2 linked regions of the Alkalilimnicola ehrlichii MLHE-1 genome follow. The protein of the gene in region 1 interacts with the protein of each later gene in a pairwise test. Links are inferred from orthologs where the notes say so. Each region holds a gene or a part of one and is shown on either strand. Other genes may lie near its edges.

Region 1 (5,265 bases):
AGAGGTGGAAGATGCCGTGCTCGGTGGGCAGGTCGCATTCGCCCACCCGTTCCACCGAGCGCTCGTTGCGGACGCGGTAGGCGATCAGGTCGGCGACCGTGCCGATCTTCAGGTTGTGCTCGCGGGCGAAGGCCATCAGGTCGTCGCGCCGGGCCATGGTGCCGTCCTCTTTGAGGATCTCGACGATCACCGCCGAGGGCTCGAAACCGGCCAGGCGGGCCAGGTCGCAGCCGGCCTCGGTGTGCCCGGCGCGGGTGAGCACGCCGCCGGGCTGGGCCATGAGCGGGAAGATGTGCCCCGGTTGGACCAGGTCCTCGGGCTTTGCGTGCGGCGCCACCGCGGCCTGCACGGTGCGCGCCCGGTCCGCGGCGGAGATGCCGGTGGTCACGCCGGTGGCGGCCTCGATGGAGACGGTGAAGTTGGTGGACTGGGCCTGCTCGGTGTCCTGGACCATGAGCGGCAGCCGGAGCTGCTCGCAGCGCTCGCGGGTGAGGGTCAGGCAGATGAGACCGCGGCCGTAGCGGGCCATGAAGTTGATGTCGTCGGGCCGGACCATGCTGGCCGCCATGACCAGGTCGCCCTCGTTCTCCCGGTCCTCGTCGTCCAGGATGACCGCCATGCGCCCTTCGCGCAGGTCCTCGATGATCTCGTCGATGCTGTTGAACGCCATTCACTTGCTCCCCGGCACCCGGCCAAAGCCGTGCGCCTCCAGGAATTCTCGGGTCACGCCCTGACCACCCGTGCCGCCGGCCGTCAGCAGGCGCTCCAGGTAGCGGGCGATGATATCCACCTCGAGGTTCACCCGGCTGCCCGGGCGCAATTGCCCCAGACGGGTGACCTCCAGGGTGTGGGGCACCAGGTTGACCTCAAACTCGGCGCCGTCCACCCCGTTCACCGTGAGGCTTACACCGTCCACGGTGATCGAGCCCTTGGCGGCGATGTAGCGGGCCAGCCCCTCGGGGGCGCGGAAGCGCCAGACCTCGCTGCGCCCGGCGGGGCGGCGCGAGACCACCTCGCCCAGGCCGTCCACGTGGCCGCTGACCAGATGGCCGCCCAGCGGGGTCTGCAGGGTGAGGGCCAGCTCCAGGTTGAGCGCATCGCCCTCGCCCAGGTCACCCAGGCTGGTGAGCCGCAGGGTCTCCACCGAGACATCGGCGGCGAAGGCATCGGCCGTCAGCTCCACGGCGGTGAGACAGACGCCGTTGACGGCGATGCTGTCGCCCAGCCGCACGCCGGTCAGGTCCAAATCGCCGGCGGCGATCCACAACCGCATGTCCTCGCCCCGGGGGTCCCGGCGCTGGATACGGCCCACTGCTTGTACGATCCCGGTGAACACGACACCCCTCCCACAACAACCCGCGAGTCTATCAGGTCCCGCTCCCCAGCCGCAGCGTCAACCGCAGATCCGGCCCCACCAAGCGGCAGTCCTGCACCCGGAGGGGCTGGCGCTGGCTCATCGTCTCCAGCCCCGGCCAGTGCAGCAGCGGCCGCGCCGCGTCGCCCATCAGGTGGGGCGCCAGGTAGAGCAGCCATTCATCCACCAGACCGGCGCGGCTCAAGGCCCCGCCCAGGGTCGGCCCGGCCTCCACCAGCACCTCATTGCACCCCTGACCGCCCAGCCAGTCCAGGGCCGCGCCCAGGTCCAGGCGCCCGTCCGCCAGCGGCAGCGCCACGCAGTGGGCGCCGGCGTCGGTCAGCCGCCGGATCTGTCCGGCGGCCACGTCCGGGCCGTGGAACAGGGTCGCGCCCTCGCCGCGGAGCAGGACCGCGTCCGCGGGGGTCCGCAGGTCGCGGTCGAGCACGCAGCGGCGCGGCTGGCGCGGCGCCTCGATGCCGGCATCGCGGACATCCAGGCGCGGGTCGTCCGCCAGCACGGTGCCGATGCCGGTGAGCATGGCGTCGCTGCGCGCCCGCCAGCGGTGGACGTCGGCCCGGGCCTGGGGCGAGGTGATCCAGCGGCTCTCGCCGGAGGCCATGGCGGTCCGCCCGTCGAGACTGGCCGCCGATTTCAGCCGCAGCCAGGGCCGCCCGGTGCGCATCCGCTGGGTGAAGCCGGGGTTCAGCGCCGCCGCCTGCTCGGCCATCAAGCCGGTGGCCACCTCCAGCCCGGCGGCGCGCAAGCGGCGCAGCCCGCGGCCGGCCACCTGCGGGTTGGGGTCGGTCATGGCCGCCACCACCCGGACCACGCCGGCCGCCAGCAGGGCCTCGCTGCAGGGCGGGGTGCGGCCGTGGTGGCTGCACGGCTCCAGGGTGACGTAGGCGGTGGCGCCGCTGGCCTGCTCGCCGGCCCGGTGCAGGGCCATGGCCTCCGCGTGGGGCTCGCCCGCCCGCTCATGCCAGCCCTCGCCGACGATAAGCCCGTCGCGCACCAGCACGCAGCCGACGGCGGGGTTGGGATGGGGCGGCTGCTGCGGGCGGCGGGCCAGGCGCAGGGCCCGGCCCATGAAGAGGTTGTCGGCGGGGGAGAAACCGGACATGGCGGGCGCGCTACCGCTTCTCCAGCCCTTCGATGACCTCCCGGAAGGCGGACACGTCCTCGAAGCTGCGGTAGACGGAGGCGAAACGCACGTAGGCCACCTGGTCGAGCTCGCGCAGCTCCTCCATGACCCACTCGCCGAGCTGCGAGGCCGACACCTCGCGCTCGCCGGTGGCGCGCAGGCGCTGACGGATGCGGAACAGCGCCGCCTCCACCGCCTCGGTGGCCACCGGCCGCTTTTCCAGCGCCCGCAGCATGCCCTGGCGCAGCTTGCCCTCGTCCCAGGGCTCGCGGGTGCCATCCCGCTTGACGATGCGCGGCAGCGCCAGCTCGGCGGTCTCGTAGGTGGTGAAGCGCTCGCCGCAGCGGTTGCACTCGCGGCGGCGGCGCACCTGCTCGCCCTCACTGGCCAGGCGGGAGTCGATCACCCGGGTGTCCTCGAACTGGCAGTAAGGGCAACGCATCACGTAAAGGCCTCAGCCCTGTTGGTAGACCGGCAGGCGGCGGCAGACCTGGGTGACCTGCTCGCGCACCCGCGCAATCACGTCCTCGTTCTCGATGTCATCCAGCACGTCGGCCATCCAACCAGCCAGCTCGCGGCACTCCTCTTCCTTGAAGCCGCGGGTGGTGATCGCCGGGGTGCCAATGCGCAGGCCGGAGGTGACAAAGGGCGACTGCGGATCGTTGGGCACGGTGTTCTTGTTGACCGTGATGTGCGCCTTGCCCAGGGCGGCGTCGGCGGCCTTGCCGGTCAGCCCCTTGTCCACCAGGTCGATCAGGAACAGGTGATTGTCGGTGCCGCCCGAGACCACCTTGTAGCCGCGCTCGATCAGCCCCTGGGCCATCGCCCGGGCGTTTGCGACCACCTGCTGCTGATAGGCCTTGAACTCCGGCTCCAGGGCCTCTTTGAAGGCCACGGCCTTGCCGGCGATGGCGTGCATCAGCGGCCCGCCCTGGGTGCCGGGGAAGACCAGCGAGTTGAGCTTTTTCTCCACCTCGGCGTTGGCCCGGGCCAGGATCAGGCCACCGCGCGGGCCGCGCAGGGTCTTGTGGGTGGTGGTGGTGGTGACATCGGCGATCTGCACCGGGCTCGGGTAGACACCGGCGGCGACCAGGCCCGCCACGTGGGCCATATCCACCAGCAGGTAGGCGCCCACCGAATCGGCGATGTCGCGCAGGCGCTGCCAGTCCACCACCCGGGAGTAGGCGGAGAAGCCGCCGATAATCATCTTCGGCTGGTGCTCCTTGGCCAGGCGCTCGAGCTGGGCGTAGTCCAGCTCGCCGGTGTCGGGGCAGACGCCGTACTGCACGGCGTTGAACAGCCGCCCGGAGAAGTTCACCTTGGCGCCGTGGGTCAGGTGCCCGCCGTGGTCCAGGCTCATGCCCAGGATGGTGTCGCCGGGCTGGAGCAGCGCCAGATAGACGGCCGCGTTGGCCTGGGAGCCGGAGTGCGGCTGCACATTGGCGTAGTCGGCGCCAAAGAGCTGCTTGGCCCGCTCGATGGCCAGGCGCTCGGCCTCGTCCACATGCTCGCAGCCCCCGTAATAGCGCTTGCCCGGGTAGCCCTCGGCATACTTGTTGGTGAGTACGCTGCCCTGGGCCTCGAGCACCCGGGGGCTGGCGTAGTTCTCGGAGGCGATCAGCTCGATGTGATCCTCCTGCCGACGGCGCTCGGCCTCCATGGCCTCGGAGAGTTCCGGGTCAAAGCTGGCGATGGTCATATCACGGGAGAACATTGAGGCTCCTGCACTGCACGAGACTGACGTGGTTGTCGGGTAGGCTTGGGACGGACGGGCTCCGGCCTCGCCCAGGATAGACCCGCCATGATAACCGATGCGGTGGATCGATGCATCGCCTCCCCGCCCTTTCCGGCCTGCCGCTGGAGTGGCGCAGCCAGGCACGATAGTATAAAAGGACTAGAGATGGGCCGACTGCGCCGCCGGGTGCCTGTGGCTCCGGGCGGCGACCCCCCGGTGTGGTCCGCCGCCCCCTTCAGGCTGAGGCTGATATGCAGAGCGCGAAATCGGGCGACCCGAACCCCACGCATCAGCAGGAGATAAACCGGCTCCGGCGCGAGCTGCAGGAGGCGCGCGCCCGGCTGGCGGAGGACGCCGCCTATTACCGGGCCGAGCTCGAGGCCAGCCGCCAGCGTATCGAGAACCGCCACCTGCGCTCACAGGCCAGCGAGGTGGCCAAGCGCCGGCGCGCCGAGGAGAGCCTGGCCCATCTGCGTGGCGAGCTGAAACGCACCAAGGCGGAACTCACCCAGCTGCGGGAGCAGCATGAGGAACTCACCCAGAAGCTGCTGGATCAGGAGGAGGCCCTGCAGGGCCGGGCCGGCGTCGACCCCGAGCGGGTGCACGAGGCCAGCCGCGCCGCCTGGGCCAACACGGAGCAGGAGCTGCACCGGATCCGCACGGAGAACGAGCGCCTGCGCAAGGCGCTGAGCCGGGAGCGCACCCTGCGGCGCCAGCTCGAGGCCACCCTCAGCCGCATCCACGCGGCGGGGCGACACCAGCGGCGCGAGCCCCTGCGCGGCGCCCCACAACCGGCCGGCTCCATCGGCACCAGCCGGGCGGGCCGCGGACAATACCAGGAGCTTTCGGCCCGGGGCATCCAGAGCGTCTATCAGGCCTACCTTCGCCCCACCGGGGCGCAGGAGGAGTATCGCCGGCCTTCCGACCCCGGCGGCTTCAGCGAGCAGATGCCGCGGCTACGCCGCGCCCAGGACGAGAGCATCTGGCAGCAGCAGCGGGTGCCGCTGCCGGTGGACGATATCGACGAAAGCT
Region 2 (2,847 bases), 390 kb from region 1 along the record:
CGGCTATGTCTATTGGCCCGCCTTCCTGGGGATCATCGCTATGAGCCTGTTCACCGCACCGCTCGGCGCCCGGCTCGCGCACCGGTTACCCCAACACATCCTGCAGCGCGCCTTCGCGCTGCTCCTGATCGTGCTGGGCCTGAACCTCCTGCGTCCACTGCTCCTCAGCGGCTGAGGCGGGCGCCGCCAGAAAAGCCGCTCGTGCTCAGAAGCGCAGGCTAACCCCCACCTGGAAGCCGTCGGCCACGCGCTCATCCCGCAACCCGCGCTCCATGTTGAAACGCAGGTAGCGATAGCCGGCATACAGGCTGGCCGCCTCGGTGATCTGTGCCTCCAGCCGCCCGGTGAGATCGGTGACCCGATCGGCGTCGCCGAAGGTGGTGATCTTCGGTGCAACCGTGCCGCTGAGGATCAGCGCCAGGGGAATGTCCGTGGGGATACCGAACCGGGCCGAGGCGCCCACACCCAGTGCGCCGACGGATTTGCTGGGCCGGTCCAGCCGGCCGCCGTAGGCCTTGACCCCGGCGCCCAGCTGCACCGGGCGGTACCCCTCACGGGCGTGACCGCGGACCGACAGCGAGCCGGTGGCCACGTAGTCATCGTTGTCGTTGTACAGAAAGCCCAGTCCCCAACGGGCCTGGCTGGCCTGGAAGGGCTGACCGGCCGGCATGGAGAAGTTGATCTCCGCCACCTCATCACTGAGGCCGATGTCCAGCTCCCGGGCCGAGACACCGCTGGCGGCGGTGAGGGCCAGACAGGCGACTAAAAGCTTACGAACCATGGTTACTCCTCTCAATGACGGCCCAGATGACCGGCCTGAGCCTCGCGTCAACTCAGGCCCAGCTTCTTTTCCAGGTAATGGATATTCATGCCCCCGGCCTGGAAGCCGGCGTCATCCATGATGTCCTGGTGCAGGGGGATGTTGGTCTTGATGCCGCTGATCACCACCTCGGACAGGGCCGTGCGCATGCGCGCGATGGCGCTCTCGCGGTCCTCGCCATGGGTGATCAGCTTGCCGATCATGGAGTCGTAGTAGGGCGGCACCTTGTACCCGCTGTAGATGTGCGAATCCACCCGCACCCCGGGCCCGCCCGGGGCATGGTACTGGTCGATAGTCCCCGGGGAGGGCAGGAAGCTGCGCGGATCCTCGGCGTTGATCCGGCACTCCACCGCGTGCCCGCGGATCTCGATGTCCTCCTGGCGGTAACGCAGCGGCTGGCCACTGGCCACCAGGATCTGCTCCTTGACCAGGTCCACGCCGGTGATCATCTCGGTGACCGGGTGCTCCACCTGCAGACGGGTGTTCATCTCGATGAAGAAAAACTCGCCGTCCTGGTAGAGGAACTCGAAGGTGCCTGCCCCCCGGTAGTTGATCTGGCGGCAGGCATCGGCGCAGCGCTCGCCGATGAAGCGGCGCTCCTCCTCGGTGATCCCGGGTGCGGGCGCCTCTTCGACCACCTTCTGATGGCGCCGCTGCATGGAGCAATCGCGCTCGCCCAGGTAGATGGCGTTGCCCTGACCGTCCGCCAGCACCTGGACCTCCACGTGGCGCGGGTTGTCCAGGTACTTCTCCATATAGACGGTGCTGTCGCCGAACGCGGACTGGGCCTCGGTCTGGGTGAGGGAAATGGCATTCAGCAGCCCGGCCTCCGAGCGCACCACGCGCATGCCGCGGCCGCCGCCGCCGGCCGCGGCCTTGATCAGCACCGGATAGCCGATCTCGCGGGCGATGCGCAGGTTGGCATCGGCGTCATCGGTGAGCGGACCGCCGGAGCCGGGGACACAGGGGATGTCCGCCGCCAGCATGGCGCGGATGGCGGCCACCTTGTCCCCCATGATACGGATGGTCTCCGCCTTTGGGCCGATGAACACGAAACCGGACTGCTCCACCCGCTCGGCAAAGTCGGCGTTCTCGGAGAGAAAACCATAGCCCGGGTGGATGGCCATGGCGTCCGTGACCTCGGCGGCGCTGATGATGGCCGGGATGTTCAGGTAGCTCTCGGCGGAGGCGGGCGGCCCGATGCAGACCGACTCGTCGGCCAGACGCACGTGCTTGAGGTCACGATCGGCCGACGAGTGCACGGCCACCGTGCGGATGCCGAGCTGACGGCAGGCACGCAGGACCCGCAGGGCGATTTCGCCGCGATTGGCAATGACGATCTTTTCCAGCATGAAGGGCTCCGGGCGGCGACTACCTGATGATGAACAACGGCTGATCGAACTCCACCGGCTGGCCGTTCTCCACCAGCACCTTGGCCACCTCGCCGTCGCGGTCGGCCTCGATCTGGTTGAGCATCTTCATGGCCTCGATGATGCAAAGGGTGTCGCCGGCCTTGACCTTGTCGCCCTCTTCCACGAAGGCCTTGGCCCCCGGGGAGGGGGCGCGGTAGAAGGTGCCCACCATGGGGGAGCGGACCTCGTGCCCGTCGACTTTCGCTTCCGCCTCGGTCTCCGCCGGGGCGGAGCCCGCCGGTGCCGCCGGGCCGTCCGCCGGCGACGGGGCCGGGGGCGGCGCGGGCACCGTATAGGTCTGCGGCGCCTGCGGCGGGGCGCCGCGGGTGATGCGTACCGACTCCTCGCCCTCGTGGATCTCGATCTCGTTGACGCCGGAGTCCTCCAGCAGCTCGATGAGTCGTTTGACTTTTCGGATATCCATCAGTGCTGTCCTCTTGGGCTGCCGTCCAGCCGCTTCAGGGCGGCCTGCAGCGCCAGTTCGTAGCCGTGCACCCCGAGGCCGGAGATCACCCCTACGGCCACGTCGGCCAGGTAGGACTGGCGCCGGAAGGGCTCTCGGGCGTGCACGTTGGAGATGTGGATTTCGATAAAGGGGATGCCCACGCCCAGCAG

Evidence for each region. Proteins that work in one complex are often made in the same cells at the same time.
Region 2: the proteins of ribD (region 1) and accC interact in binary tests that used the Escherichia coli proteins (3 or more experiments, as listed by UniProt). The link is inferred for Alkalilimnicola ehrlichii MLHE-1 from one-to-one orthologs.

The regions. Positions count from the first base shown.
Region 1 is NC_008340.1:417,338-422,602, reverse strand. The notes cover bases 423-3,259. They hold ribD (bifunctional diaminohydroxyphosphoribosylaminopyrimidine deaminase/5-amino-6-(5-phosphoribosylamino)uracil reductase RibD), read right to left. Parts: upstream 2,478-3,259; coding sequence 1,368-2,477; downstream 423-1,367. Other genes in these bases: glyA (serine hydroxymethyltransferase), read right to left, coding at 2,953-3,259; nrdR (transcriptional regulator NrdR), read right to left, coding at 2,488-2,940; MLG_RS01910 (riboflavin synthase), read right to left, coding at 671-1,336; ribBA (bifunctional 3,4-dihydroxy-2-butanone-4-phosphate synthase/GTP cyclohydrolase II), read right to left, coding at 423-670. Also shown: more of ribBA, read right to left, coding at 1-422; more of glyA, read right to left, coding at 3,260-4,212; MLG_RS01890 (hypothetical protein), read left to right, coding at 4,485-5,265. UniProt on the Escherichia coli protein: Converts 2,5-diamino-6-(ribosylamino)-4(3h)-pyrimidinone 5'-phosphate into 5-amino-6-(ribosylamino)-2,4(1h,3h)-pyrimidinedione 5'-phosphate.
Region 2 is NC_008340.1:28,147-30,993, reverse strand. It holds accC (acetyl-CoA carboxylase biotin carboxylase subunit), read right to left. Parts: upstream 2,173-2,847; coding sequence 829-2,172; downstream 1-828. Other genes in the region: aroQ (type II 3-dehydroquinate dehydratase), read right to left, coding at 2,656-2,847; accB (acetyl-CoA carboxylase biotin carboxyl carrier protein), read right to left, coding at 2,192-2,656; MLG_RS00145 (YfaZ family outer membrane protein), read right to left, coding at 206-781; MLG_RS00150 (sulfite exporter TauE/SafE family protein), read left to right, coding at 1-175. UniProt on the Escherichia coli protein: This protein is a component of the acetyl coenzyme A carboxylase complex; first, biotin carboxylase catalyzes the carboxylation of the carrier protein and then the transcarboxylase transfers the carboxyl group to form malonyl-CoA.